DNA from 2 places in the Kitasatospora sp. NPDC050543 genome. Region 2 is predicted to be linked to the other one. Evidence: riboswitches for the same ligand, from Rfam matches in the RefSeq annotation. Region 2 holds a riboswitch; the other holds the start of a gene.
What was found. A riboswitch is a leader RNA that binds a small molecule or an ion and turns the genes downstream of it on or off. The one in region 2 is predicted to bind glycine.
Positions count from the first base shown of each region.

Region 1: it holds a riboswitch for glycine, as region 2 does, so the genes downstream of both, gcvP (aminomethyl-transferring glycine dehydrogenase) here and gcvT (glycine cleavage system aminomethyltransferase GcvT) in region 2, are expected to answer to the same signal.

Region 1 covers NZ_JBITGZ010000005.1:351,025-357,380, reverse strand. The annotation lists gene ACIBH3_RS09320 (PRC and DUF2382 domain-containing protein) at 47-1,420, opposite strand; glycine riboswitch at 1,645-1,748, shown strand; gene gcvP (aminomethyl-transferring glycine dehydrogenase) at 1,986-4,886, shown strand; gene ACIBH3_RS09310 (DUF5999 family protein) at 4,986-5,180, opposite strand; gene ACIBH3_RS09305 (hypothetical protein) at 5,622-6,194, opposite strand.
Region 2 covers NZ_JBITGZ010000041.1:46,267-52,622, reverse strand. The annotation lists gene ACIBH3_RS32020 (L-serine ammonia-lyase) at 1-777, opposite strand, end outside; gene glyA (serine hydroxymethyltransferase) at 923-2,191, opposite strand; gene gcvH (glycine cleavage system protein GcvH) at 2,317-2,694, opposite strand; gene gcvT (glycine cleavage system aminomethyltransferase GcvT) at 2,849-3,970, opposite strand; glycine riboswitch at 4,183-4,291, opposite strand; gene ACIBH3_RS32000 (enhanced serine sensitivity protein SseB C-terminal domain-containing protein) at 4,468-5,259, shown strand; gene ACIBH3_RS31995 (enhanced serine sensitivity protein SseB C-terminal domain-containing protein) at 5,470-6,356, shown strand, end outside.

The sequences.
Region 1 (6,356 bases), on a different contig from region 2:
GGGTGGTCCGGGGGACTGCGGGGGAGCGCGGGGTCGGGCGGGCCGCTCAGGCCAGGGGGCGCAGCGGCAGCGGCTTGAGCAGGTCGGCCGTGGGGGCGGACATCGCCATGCCGGACCCGCCGGTGTTGGTGCCGGTGGTGTTGGTACCACCGGCGTTGGTACCGGTGGTGCCCGAGGTGCCGGTGGCGTTGGGCGGCTGCGCAGTGGTGCCGGGGGCGTCCGTCGATGACATGCCCGGTCCGGAGGTGCCCGCGGTGGTGGCACCCGGGGTGGCGCCGGCATCGGAGCTGTCGTGGATCTCCACGTGCTCGCGGTGCAGCTCCTCGCGCACGACGTGGTCGTCGGTGTAGCGCTCGACCACCAGCCGTACCCGCTCGACCGGCACCAGGTACTTGCGCACCACCGGCCGTTCCTCCCGCAGTGTCACCTCCTCCACGGCCTCGGCGATCTCCTGCTGGGTGAGCGCGTCCCGCTCGCCCTCGCTGACCGGCACCCGCTCGACGCGCACCCGCTCGCGGACCACCGGGACATGGCGCTCGACCGTCTCGCTGGTGACGTACCTGCGCAGCCGGGCGGTGTACATCACCTGCCACTCGGTGGTGATGTCGATCCGCTCCTCGTGGCAGGTGATCTCCAGCAGGCCGCCCGGCCCCGTACCGGCAGGGCCCTGCGCCGTACCCGCCTCCATGGCCGCGCCGGGGGTGGCCGGCGGGCGGGCGGTGGACGACGGGGCGGTTCCGGCGACGGCGCGGACGTTTGTCTCCTCGACGGCCGGGGGCTTGCGGTCCAGCCCGGCCGACTGGCTCTGCGAGGTGAGGCCGATCGCCTGGGCCGGAGGCTGTGCGGGTGGGGCCGGCATCTGGGTGGTGGCGGCCGGCGGGGCCGCCTCCATGGTCTTCGGCGGCTCGGGGGTCTTGGTCATCGGCGTGGGGGCCGGCGTCGACACCTGGGTGGTGGCCGCGGCCGCCGCTGCGGCTGCCGCTGCCGCCGGGGGAGCAGCCGGAGGCGCGGGGGGCGCCGCGGCGGGGGGCTGCGGCGGGGCCCCGAAGTCCAGGTCCGCCGGGCGGGAGCCCGAGGTGCTGTCCTGCGCGGCCTGACGGCCCTCCGTCGGGGTGTCCAGTCCGTAGTAGCGGTACAGCTGGAGTTCCTGGGCGGGCGACAGGTGCTGACCGACGCCGAAGTCGGGGGACTCTTTCACCAGCGACTTGTCGTACGGAACCCGCAGCTCCTCGCCCAGGAACTCGCTGGTCGTCAACGGGACGAAGGCGTCCCGCCCGAAGATGCCCGTCCGCACCGCCGCCCACTCGGGCTCGCCGGTCGCGTCGTCCAGGTACACCTCGTCGACGGTGCCGATCTTGTCTCCGTTGCGGTCGACCGCCTTGTGTCCGATCAGGTCTCGGGGGTCGATGTCGGTCTGCACTCTTTCCTCCAGTGCGCTGGCTGCTGCGGAGCTCCCGTGGGGGACGGCTGGAGGGCCCTTCCCATCCGCCACTTCACACCAAAAGCCATGTACCGGGCGGCTGCGAGCGGAGCGCCGCCGTCCGGGCCGGTACTGGGCCGGACGGGGGACTCCGGGACGCCCGGCGACGAGTCGGTGGGACCCGTGATCGAACGCGTTTGCGCTGGTACCCTGGGCGCGACCGCCGAGCCCGCTCGGGAGAGTCCCCGACCGTCGCCAGCCGCGGTGGGGGCGCCGAAGGAGCAACTCCTCCCCGGAATCTCTCAGGCATCCGTACCGTGTGGGATAGGTCACTCTGGAAAGCAGGGCAGGACCGCCGGCGAGGGAGCCGACGGCCACCACCCTCACCGACGGTGCAAGCCGGCGGGGCGACCCACGCCCCGTGCGGGCGAAGCTCTCAGGTCCCGATGACAGAGGGGGAGGCCTGTTGGGTTCGTCCGCCCGGGCCGATCCGCTGTCCGCAGCGGCCAAGTCCGTCCCGGCGTGCGTGCCCCCGCCGGTCCGTGACCAGGAGGCCTCGACCACCATGAACGCCCAGCCGAACGCCGGTCGCCCGCAGAGCACCGCGACCCTTGCCGAGCTTGAGCAGGCCAGCCCCTTCGAGACCCGCCACATCGGCCCCGACGCCGAGGCGCAGGAGAAGATGCTCGCCCAGGTGGGCTACGGCTCCCTGGACGAGCTGTCCGCCGCCGCCGTGCCCGAGGCGATCCGCTCCATCACCGGACTGGACCTGCCCGCGGGCCGCAGCGAGGCCCAGGTCCTGGCCGAGCTGCGCGAGCTGGCCTCCCGCAACCAGGTGCTCACGCCGATGATCGGCCTGGGCTACTACGGCACCTTCACCCCGCCGGTCATCCTGCGCAACGTGCTGGAGAACCCGGCCTGGTACACCGCGTACACGCCGTACCAGCCGGAGATCTCGCAGGGCCGCCTGGAGGCGCTGCTCAACTTCCAGACCGTCGTCTCCGACCTGACCGGCCTGCCGACCTCCGGCTCCTCGCTGCTCGACGAGGGCACCGCGGCCGCCGAGGCGATGGCGCTGGCCCGCCGGGTGGGCAAGGTCAAGGGCGGGGTCTTCCTGATCGATGCCGAGACCCTCCCGCAGACCATCGCCGTCATCCAGACCCGCGCCGAGCCGACCGGTGTGGAGGTCGTGGTCGCCGACCTGTCCGAGGGCATCCCGGCCGAGGTCGCCGAGCGTGGCGTCTTCGGTGTGCTGCTCCAGTACCCCGGTGCCACCGGCGTCGTGCGTGACCTGGCCCCGGTCATCGAGCAGGCGCACGGCCTCGGCGCGATCGTCGCCGTCGCCGCCGACCTGCTGGCGCTGACCCTGCTCAAGTCCCCCGGCTCGCTGGGCGCGGACATCGCCTGCGGCACCTCGCAGCGCTTCGGTGTCCCGATGGGCTTCGGCGGCCCGCACGCCGGCTACCTCTCGGTGCGCGCCGAGTACGCCCGCTCGCTGCCCGGCCGCTTGGTCGGCGTCTCCGTCGACGCGGACGGCAACCGTGCCTACCGCCTCGCCCTGCAGACCCGCGAGCAGCACATCCGCCGCGAGAAGGCGACCAGCAACATCTGTACCGCGCAGGTGCTGCTCGCCGTCATGGCCTCGATGTACGCCGTCTACCACGGCCCCGACGGCCTGGCCGACATCGCCCGCCGCACCCACCGCTACGCGGCCGCGCTCGCCAAGGGCCTGCGCGCCGGTGGCGTGGAGCTGCTGCACGGCGAGTTCTTCGACACCGTCACCGCCCGCGTCCCGGGCCGCGCCGGCGCCGTCGCCGCGGCCGCGCGCGCCGAGGGCATCAACGTCCACCAGGACGGCGAGGACCTCATCTCGGTCTCCTGCGACGAGACCACCACCCGCGAGCACCTGGCCGGCGTCTGGGCCGCCTTCGGTGTCGAGGGCGTGGAACCGGACGAGAGCGCCGAGGCGCTGCCCGCCGCGCTGCTGCGCGAGGACGAGTACCTCACCCACCCGGTCTTCCACAGCCACCGCTCCGAGACGGCGATGCTGCGCTACCTGCGCCGCCTGTCGGACCGCGACTACGCGCTGGACCGCGGCATGATCCCGCTGGGCTCCTGCACCATGAAGCTCAATGCGACCACCGAGATGGAGCCGGTGACCTGGCCCGAGTTCGGCCATCTGCACCCGTTCGCGCCGATCGACCAGGCCCAGGGCTTCCTGACGCTGATCCGCCAGCTGGAGCAGCAGCTGGTCGAGGTGACGGGCTACGACGCCGTCTCCATCCAGCCGAACGCGGGTTCCCAGGGCGAGCTGGCCGGCCTGCTGGCCGTGCGCGCCTACCACCAGGCCAACGGCGACACCCAGCGCGACGTCTGCCTCATCCCCGCCTCCGCGCACGGCACCAACGCGGCCTCGGCCGTGATGGCCGGCATGCGCGTGGTCGTGGTGAAGACTCTGACCGACGGTGACGTGGACGTCGAGGACCTCCAGGCCAAGATCGAGCAGCACCGCGACCAGCTCGCCGTGCTGATGGTCACCTACCCGTCGACGCACGGCGTGTTCGAGACCGAGATCACCGACATCTGCGCGGCCGTGCACGAGGCCGGCGGCCAGGTGTACGTGGACGGCGCCAACCTGAACGCCCTGGTGGGCCTCGCCAAGCCGGGCAAGTTCGGCGCGGACGTCTCGCACCTGAACCTGCACAAGACCTTCTGCATCCCGCACGGCGGCGGCGGCCCGGGCGTCGGCCCGGTCGCGGTGCGCGCGCACCTCGCGCCGTACCTGCCCAACCACCCGCTGCAGTCGGAGGCCGGCCCGGCCACCGGTGTCGGACCGATCTCGGCGGCGCCGTGGGGTTCGGCCGCGATCCTGCCGATCTCCTGGGCGTACGTGCGCCTGATGGGCGGCGAGGGCCTCAAGCGCGCCACCCAGGTCGCGGTGCTGAACGCCAACTACATCGCCAAGCGCCTGGCCCCGCACTTCCCGGTGCTCTACACGGGCCCCGGCGGTCTGGTGGCGCACGAGTGCATCATCGACCTGCGTCCGCTCACCAAGGAGACGGGCGTGACGGTGGACGACATCGCCAAGCGCCTGATCGACTACGGCTTCCACGCGCCGACGATGTCGTTCCCGGTGGCCGGCACGCTGATGATCGAGCCCACCGAGTCCGAGGACCTGCACGAGATCGACCGCTTCTGCGCGGCGATGATCGAGATCCGTGCGGAGATCGACAAGGTCGGGGCCGGCAAGTGGGCGGCGGACGACAACCCGCTGCGCAACGCCCCGCACACCGCCGCCACCCTGGCCGGCGACTGGGCGCACGGCTACTCGCGGCACGAGGCGGTCTTCCCTGCCGGGGTCAACCCGGCCGACAAGTACTGGCCGCCGGTGAGCCGGATCGACGGCGCGTACGGCGACCGCAACCTGGTCTGCTCCTGCCCGCCGCTGGACGAGTACGGCGCCTGAGTGTGACCTGAGTACGACGAACGAGGGCCCGGCACAAGCGCTTGTGCCGGGCCCTCGGGCGCTCGCCGTCCACGCCGGGTGGGCGGCGGACTCCCGCGGTCAGGTCGTGGCGCCGGCCAGCGGACGGCGTGGGGCGATCACCCGGCCGTCGGGCAGCAGCTCCCCGGTGTCCTCGAAGAGCAGGACGCCGTTGCAGAGCAGGCTCCACCCCTGCTCGGGGTGGCAGGCCACCGGGACAGCTGCCTCGCGGTCCTCGGACTCGGCCGACGGGCACTCAGGACGGTGCTGGCACATGTCGTACCCTCGCTTCGCATTGCGATCCTCCCCGTGGTGCGGGTTCCGGCGAGAATCGGCCGGCTGCCGCCGCGGTAGTCGGATCCTGTCCCGCCGGCCCAGGTGTGAGCCGGCGCTTCTGTGGGTAGGACAGGTGGACCTTCCACGCTGGTTCCCAGTGTCGGCGTCCTGGGACCGTCGCGCAGCAATTTGGTGACATGCGCCACAACTACCGGGCAGAGATCACCCATTCAGATGGTGGCAGGCGCAGCTGAATGCCGGACGGGCATCGCATCGGGTGGCCCGATCGGGCCATACCGGATGACCCGTCCGGGTGACGGGTGACGGGTGATGGACCGCGGGTGAGCGAGGTGGTGGCGTCGGGCGGCCGGGCCGGGCGGACGTGGAGCCACCGGTCGGGGGTGGCGGCGGCGGGCGGGCCCGGAGGGTGGTCCGGTGGGATCAGGACATGCCGAGCACCAGCGGTTTGGTGAGCGCGGCCCGGGCGAGGATGGCGAGCAGGTCGGCCGCCGGATAGGCCCGGTGCGCGGTGATGCCCAGTGGGGCGGGCGCGAGCGGGATCAGCAGGTCGGCGGCCGGGGTGGCGTCGGGGCTGTGCAGCCACAGTGCGGTGGCGTAGTGGCCGGGGATCGACAGCAGCCGGGGCTGGTGGCGGCCCCGCACGGACTGGGCGAGCTGCCAGGCATGGCGCAGCGCCCGGACGGTGGAGTCGAGGTAGGGCCCGGCCGTGAAGTGCGAGAACGTATGGCCCTCCATGCCCAGCACCACCTCCGCCGCAGCGGCCACCTCGTTGCCGTCCTTGATCAGGAAGCGCCAGCCCGTACGCCGCGCGGTCGCGAGCGCGGGGCGCTGGCCGTCCAGTACATGGACCGCGAGCGGGTGCGCGGGCAGCAGTGGCCCGGCCCGGTGCCGCAGGGCGGCGGCGGCCGGCTGGCGCAGTGCCGTCTCCGAGTCGAGCGCGGCCAGGACGGCGCGCAGGGCGCTGGGCGGGGGCTGGGGGGTCTGCAGAGTCATGGGCGGGGTCGCCTCTCCGTGCGAGATCGGCGTGCGAGTGTGCGGCATACCGGCGTGGCTCGGTGTGTCGGGGTGTGACGGGACCTGGCCGTGTCCGGTTGGGCATGATCGCGTGCGGGCGCGGCTGTCACCGTCGACAGGGGGTTTCGGAGCGGTGCGGGG
Region 2 (6,356 bases):
CTCGGCGCGCAGCGCCCGGGCGCCCGAGGCGGCCCGGCGGCGGACCTTCAGGCCGCCGGGCAGGATGCCCTCGCGGGACATGCCGGCGCTGACGCACTCCTGCATGACGCGCCAGATCTCCAGCAGGCCGGCGCGGATCTCCGCCTCGCTGCGCCAGGCCTTCTCGTTCTCCAGCATCAGGCCGGAGATCGACAGCCCGGTCTCCCGGGTGAGGCGCAGCAGTTCCTCGCCGGTACGGAAGGGGTAGCGCAGCACGGTGTCGTCGGGCACCACCCGGTCGGCGCCGATCGCGTCCTCGTCGACCACGAAGCCGCCGCCGACGGAGTAGTACGTCTTCTCCAGGATCGTCGCGCCGGTGGAGTCGAAGGCCCAGAGGGTCATGCCGTTGGCGTGGTACGGCAGCGAGCGGCGACGGTGCAGGATCAGCTGGCTGTCGGTGTCGAAGTCGATCTCGTGCGTCGCGCCGAGGTCGTGGCCGAGCAGCCGCAGCCGCTTGTCGGCCTTGATCCGTTCGACGTCCAGGTCGGCCTGGTCGACGTCGACGGTACGGGGGGAGTTGCCCTCCAGCCCGAGCAGCACGGCCTTGGGGGTGCCGTGGCCGTGGCCGGTGGCGCCCAGCGAGCCGAAGAGCTCGGCGCGGACGGCGGTGGTCTGGGCCAGCAGCCCCTCGGACTTCAGCCGGCGGGCGAACATCCGGGCGGCCCGCATCGGGCCGACGGTGTGCGAGCTGGACGGGCCGATGCCGATGGAGAAGAGGTCGAAGACGCTGATGGCCACGAGAGGACGTCCTTGTCTGGGTCTCGGGAAGGACGGGCAGGAGCATGGGACGGGGCACCGCGCTCCACGTTCCAGTGTGCGCGGTGCCCCGGGGTTTCGTAAGGCCGGTCGGGGAAGGGTCCGGGCCTTGCGAATGAAGAGGTGCTTACAGGTTCGGGTACAGCGGGTACTTCGCGGCGAGCGCGCTCACCCGGGCCTTGAGGCTCTCGGCCTTGGCCTCGTCGAAGGCCGGCAGCAGCGCCTCGGCGATGATGTCGGCGACCTCGCGGAAGTCCTCGGCCTGGAAGCCGCGGGTGGCCAGGGCCGGGGTGCCGATCCGCAGGCCGGAGGTGACCATCGGCGGGCGCGGGTCGTTCGGGATCGCGTTGCGGTTGACCGTGATGCCGACCTCGTGCAGGCGGTCCTCGGCCTGCTGGCCGTCGAGCTCGCTGTTGCGCAGATCGACCAGGACGAGGTGGACGTCGGTGCCGCCGGAGAGCACCGAGACGCCGGCCTCGGCCGCGTCGGCCCGGAGCAGGCGCTCGGCGAGGATCTTGGCGCCTTCGAGGGTGCGCTGCTGGCGCTCCTTGAACTCCTCCGAGGCGGCGACCTTGAAGGCCACGGCCTTGGCGGCGATCACGTGCTCCAGCGGGCCGCCCTGCTGACCGGGGAAGACCGCGGAGTTGATCTTCTTGGCGTACTCCGCCTTGGAGAGGATCACGCCGCCGCGCGGGCCGCCGAGGGTCTTGTGGGTGGTGGTGGTGACCACGTCCGCGAAGGGCACCGGGTTGGGGTGCAGGCCCGCGGCCACCAGGCCGGCGAAGTGCGCCATGTCGACCATGAGCAGGGCGCCGACCTCGTCCGCGATGCGGCGGAACTCGGCGAAGTCCAGCTGGCGGGGGTAGGCGGACCAGCCGGCGATGATCAGCTTCGGCTGGTGCTCCTTGGCCAGGCGCTCGACCTCGGCCATGTCGACCTGGCTGGTCTTCTCGTCCACGTGGTAGGCCGCCACGTTGTACAGCTTGCCCGAGAAGTTGATCTTCATGCCGTGGGTGAGGTGACCGCCGTGGGCCAGGCTCAGGCCCAGGATGGTGTCGCCCGGCTGGATCAGCGCGAACATCGCGGCGGCGTTGGCCTGCGCGCCCGAGTGCGGCTGGACGTTGGCGTGCTCGGCGCCGAACAGGGCCTTCACCCGGTCGATGGCGATCTGCTCGGCCACGTCGACGAACTCGCAGCCGCCGTAGTAGCGGCGGCCGGGGTAGCCCTCGGCGTACTTGTTCGTCAGCACCGAGCCCTGGGCCTCCATGACCGCCACGGGGGCGAAGTTCTCGGAGGCGATCATTTCCAGGGTGGTCTGCTGGCGGTGCAGCTCGGCGTCGACCGCGGCGGCGATCTCGGGGTCGAGAGCGTGCAGGGACTGGTTGAGAACCGTCATGGTGGGTCTTCCCGTCATGGGGCTTCCGCGCGCAGCGCTTTCGTCAGGTGTGGCGGCGGGCGGGAGGGCGAAGGACCGGCGTGGGAGGTGGGGGCGGCCGCCGCGCTGCGGCCGCCCCCCGGGGTTCAGCTCTTGGTGAGGTCGCTGTACTCGTCGGCGGTCAGCAGGCCGTCCTGCAGCGCGTCCACGCGCAGCTTGAACAGCCAGCCGCCGGTGAAGGCCTCGGAGTTCACGAGCCCGGGCTCGTCGATGACGGCCTGGTTGACCTCGACGACCTCGCCGGTGGCGGGCGAGTACAGGTCGCTGACCGACTTGGTGGACTCGAGCTCACCACAGGTCTCGCCGGCGGTGATGGTCTCGCCCACCTCGGGGAGCTGCACGTAGACGATGTCACCGAGGGCGTCGGCCGCGTGGGCGGTGATGCCCACGGTCGAGACACCGTCCTCGGCCGCCGTCAGCCACTCGTGCTCCTTGCTGTACTGCAGGTGCTGGGGGTTGCTCATGTCGTCATTCTCCAGGATGAAGGGCGGTCGGCGGAAAACGGGTCGGCGACATGGCCCGCCGGGGCGGGCGCCGACCAGGGGGGACGCGATCCGGGCTGCTCGGCGAGCAGGCCCGGCGGCCGGGCTCAGCGCGGGAGCGGGCCTGCGGCCGGGCTCAGCGAGCGCGCTTGTAGAAGGGCAGCGCGACGACCTGGACCGGCTCGTGGCGGCCGCGGACGTCCACGGCGACCGTGCTGCCGGGCTCCGCGTGCGCGGCGTCCACGTAGGCGATCGCGATCGGCTTGCCCAGGGTGGGGGAGGGGGCGCCGGAGGTGATCCGCCCGATCGGGGTGCCGTCCTCGCTGACCACGGCGTACTCGGCGCGCGGGACGCGCTTGCCCTCGGAGACCAGGCCGACCAGCTTGCGCGGCGGGTTGGTCTCGGCCTCGGCGGCGGCCTGCTCCAGGGCCTTGCGGCCGACGAACGCGCCGCCGTTGGTGGTCTTGTCGAAGCGCACCACGCGGCCCAGACCCGCGTCGAACGGGGTCAGGTCGGTGCTCAGCTCGTGCCCGTACAACGGCATGCCCGCCTCCAGGCGCAGCGTGTCGCGGCAGGACAGGCCGGCGGGGACGAGGCCGGCGTTCTTGCCCGCCTCGGTCAGGGCGTTCCACAGGCGCTCGGCGTCGGCCGGGGCGCAGAAGATCTCGAAGCCGTCCTCGCCGGTGTAACCGGTGCGGGCGAGCCACACCTGGCGGTCGGCCACGGTGGCGGGCAGCAGCGCGTAGTACTTCAGGCCGGGCAGGTCGGCGTCGGTGACGGAGGCCAGGATGCCGTTGGCCTCCGGGCCCTGGACGGCGAGCAGCGCGTACGCGTCGCGGTCGTCGCGGACGGTCGCCTCGAAGCCCTCGGCGCGCTCGGTCAGCGCGTCCAGCACCACCTGGGCGTTGGAGGCGTTGGCGACCACCATGTACTCGTCCTCGGCGGTGCGGTACACGATCAGGTCGTCCAGGATGCCGCCGTCCTCACGGCAGATCATCGTGTAGCGGGCGCGCAGCACGCCGAGCGCCGAGATGAAGCCGACCAGCGCGTGGTCGAGCAGTTCACCGGCCTGCGGGCCGGAGACGGTGATCTCGCCCATGTGGGAGAGGTCGAACAGGCCGGCCTTGGTGCGGACGGCGAGGTGCTCCTCGCGCTCGCTGCCGTAGCGCAGCGGCATGTCCCAGCCGGCGAAGTCGGTCATGGTCGCGCCGAGGGCGCGGTGCAGCGCGTCGAGCGCGGTGAGACGGGGGGAGGACATGGCCTGTGACTCCTTGGGCTGGGCACTCAGGTGTGCGCACGCCGGATCCGACCCCGATGGGGACCTCGTCCCGCGCGCGGGCATGCGGCGGCTGGGTCTCCCCATCTGTCGTCACAACCTGAGAGCTTCACCGCGCGCTGCCCACAGGACAGCATGGCGGCTTGCACCGTGGGTGGGCGCACGGCAGGGCCGTGTCCGCTTTCCAGATGTGCCTCGCCCGTGCGGTAGGGGTGCCTGAGAGATTCCGGGGAGGACTTGCTCCTTCGGCGCCGGCTGGGCCCCTGGTGACCGGGGCGCTCCGGGCTCTCCCGCGCGGGTTCGAGCGGCCGATATGGAGTTGGGTGCCCCGCCGAATCACGCACGAGGACGCGCACATCATGGCACGCCCTCGCAGTACAGGCCAGGGAAGGGGTGAGGTTCGGGCGCGGGCCGGGGCGGGCGGGTCCGGCCCGATACGCTTCGGGGAGCGGCGAGGAGTAGGGACGGTAAAGGGGCGTATGGGGTACCCGGTGGAGCAGACGCAGGCGTGGGGCGGGCCGGAGGCGGCGCCGCAGGGTGGCAGCTGGCCCGCGAACGAGCTGGAGCAGGTGCTCACCGCCGCGCTCGGCGATCCGGGCGCCACGCCCCGGGTGATCGAGGTGCTGGCCCGCAGCCAGGTGTGGATCCCGCTGCCGGCCGGGGCCGACCCGCAGGGGCAGTCGCTGGACCTGCCGACGATCGAGCTGGCCGGGGCGCCGTACGTGCCGGTGTTCTCCTCCCAGGAGCAGTTCGCCCAGCAGGCGCCCGGGCTGGCGTTCGCGATCGCGCCGGCGTGGGAGTTCGCGCGCGGACTGCCGCTCGGCGTCGGCATCGCGGTCAATCCGCAGGCGCCGGTCGGCATTCCGGTGCCGCCGGAGGGCGTGGCCGAGCTGCGCCGCGGGCCGCGCGAGGACCGCTGGGCGCAGGAGGGTGAGAGCGGTGGCCGGGTGGCGCTGCGCGAGCCGGTGTCCGATGAGGAGCCGGTCGGCTTCCTCGCCGCGGCTGCGGCCGAACTATCCCTGCTGCCAGGGGTGTTGACCGCCCGCCGGGCGCTGGCCAGCGTGGAGGGCGAGCCGACGGTGATGTTCGTCGGGGTCCAGCTCGATCCGGCCGGGCCCGCCGATCCGGCCGTCGTCAACGAGGCCCTCGGCCGGGCGCTGGGAACCGCGCCGCTGCCCGGCGGCGTCCACCTCGTACTGCTCGACCTCGTGGACGACCCGGTGGTCGAGTGGCTGCTGAACCGGGTACAGCCGTTCTACGCGCGGATGTGACCGGCGCGTAGGGGCACGTCGGCATGGCGGCTGTCCGGTGCGCCCAATAGGGTGCGTGCAGACACCCGACCAGACAGGCCGCGGTGGACGAGGAAGAGGGCTCGAAGTGAGCGAGCGGAGCGAGCGCGCCGTTGAAGGGTGCGCGTTTCGTGAAGCGACCGTCGGGCGGCGGGGCGCTGCCCTGCCGGCGGCCGGGGAAGAGGTGGACGGATGAACCCGGCAGCGCCCGGCGGCGCACCGCCGCCCTGGGGCCAGGCCTCCGCCGCACGGCCCACCGGTGACCCGGCGGCCCTTGAGCGCGCCCTGCGCGACGTCGCGCCCGAGCGCTACGAGGCGTACGAGGCGCTGCTGCGCGCGCTGGCCGAGGGCCAGGTCTGGATGCTGCTCTGGCACGGTTCGCCGGGCAGCCCGGACGCCCAGTACGGGAACATGGACGTCAGCGGTCACGGCTACGCGCCGGCCGTCACCTCGCCCGAGCAGCTCGCGGCGAGCGGCTGGGCGCGCGCCCACGAGGTGATCTCCGGGCCGGAGATCGCCGCCTCGCTGTACCGCACCCGCTGGGGACTGTGGCTGAACCCGCACGCGCCCGGCGGCGGTGTCGGCGTGCCGTGGGCGGATCTGCGCCGGATCGCGGCGGGCCTGGACCGGCTGCCGGCCGGCCCGCTCCAGCTCGGCGAACCCCAGGTGCAGGCTCCGCAGTTCTACGCGCTGCTGGAGCGGCAGGCGGCCGAGGTCCGGGCCGTCCGGGCGCTGCGCCGGGCCTGGGTGCGGCCGGCCGTCGGCGAGCCGTACCTGGCGATCGGGCTTGAGCTCTACGACACCTCGCCGCCGGCGGTCGAGGCGGTACGGGCGCTGATGCAGCGTGCCATCGCGGTCGCGCCACAGGGACTGGCGGTGTCGACGGTGGCGATGGCCGACGAGTACGACCCGGTGGCGCTGTGGATGCGCGCGCACGCCCGGCCGTTCTACGACCGTGAGGCGGCGGGCCTGGGCCGGCCGCCGCAGGCAGCGCCCTACCCGCCGGCGCCGTACCCGCCGCAGACGGGCTACGGCTACCCGGCGCAGCCGCCGCACACCGGGCCGGGCTGGCCGCAGCA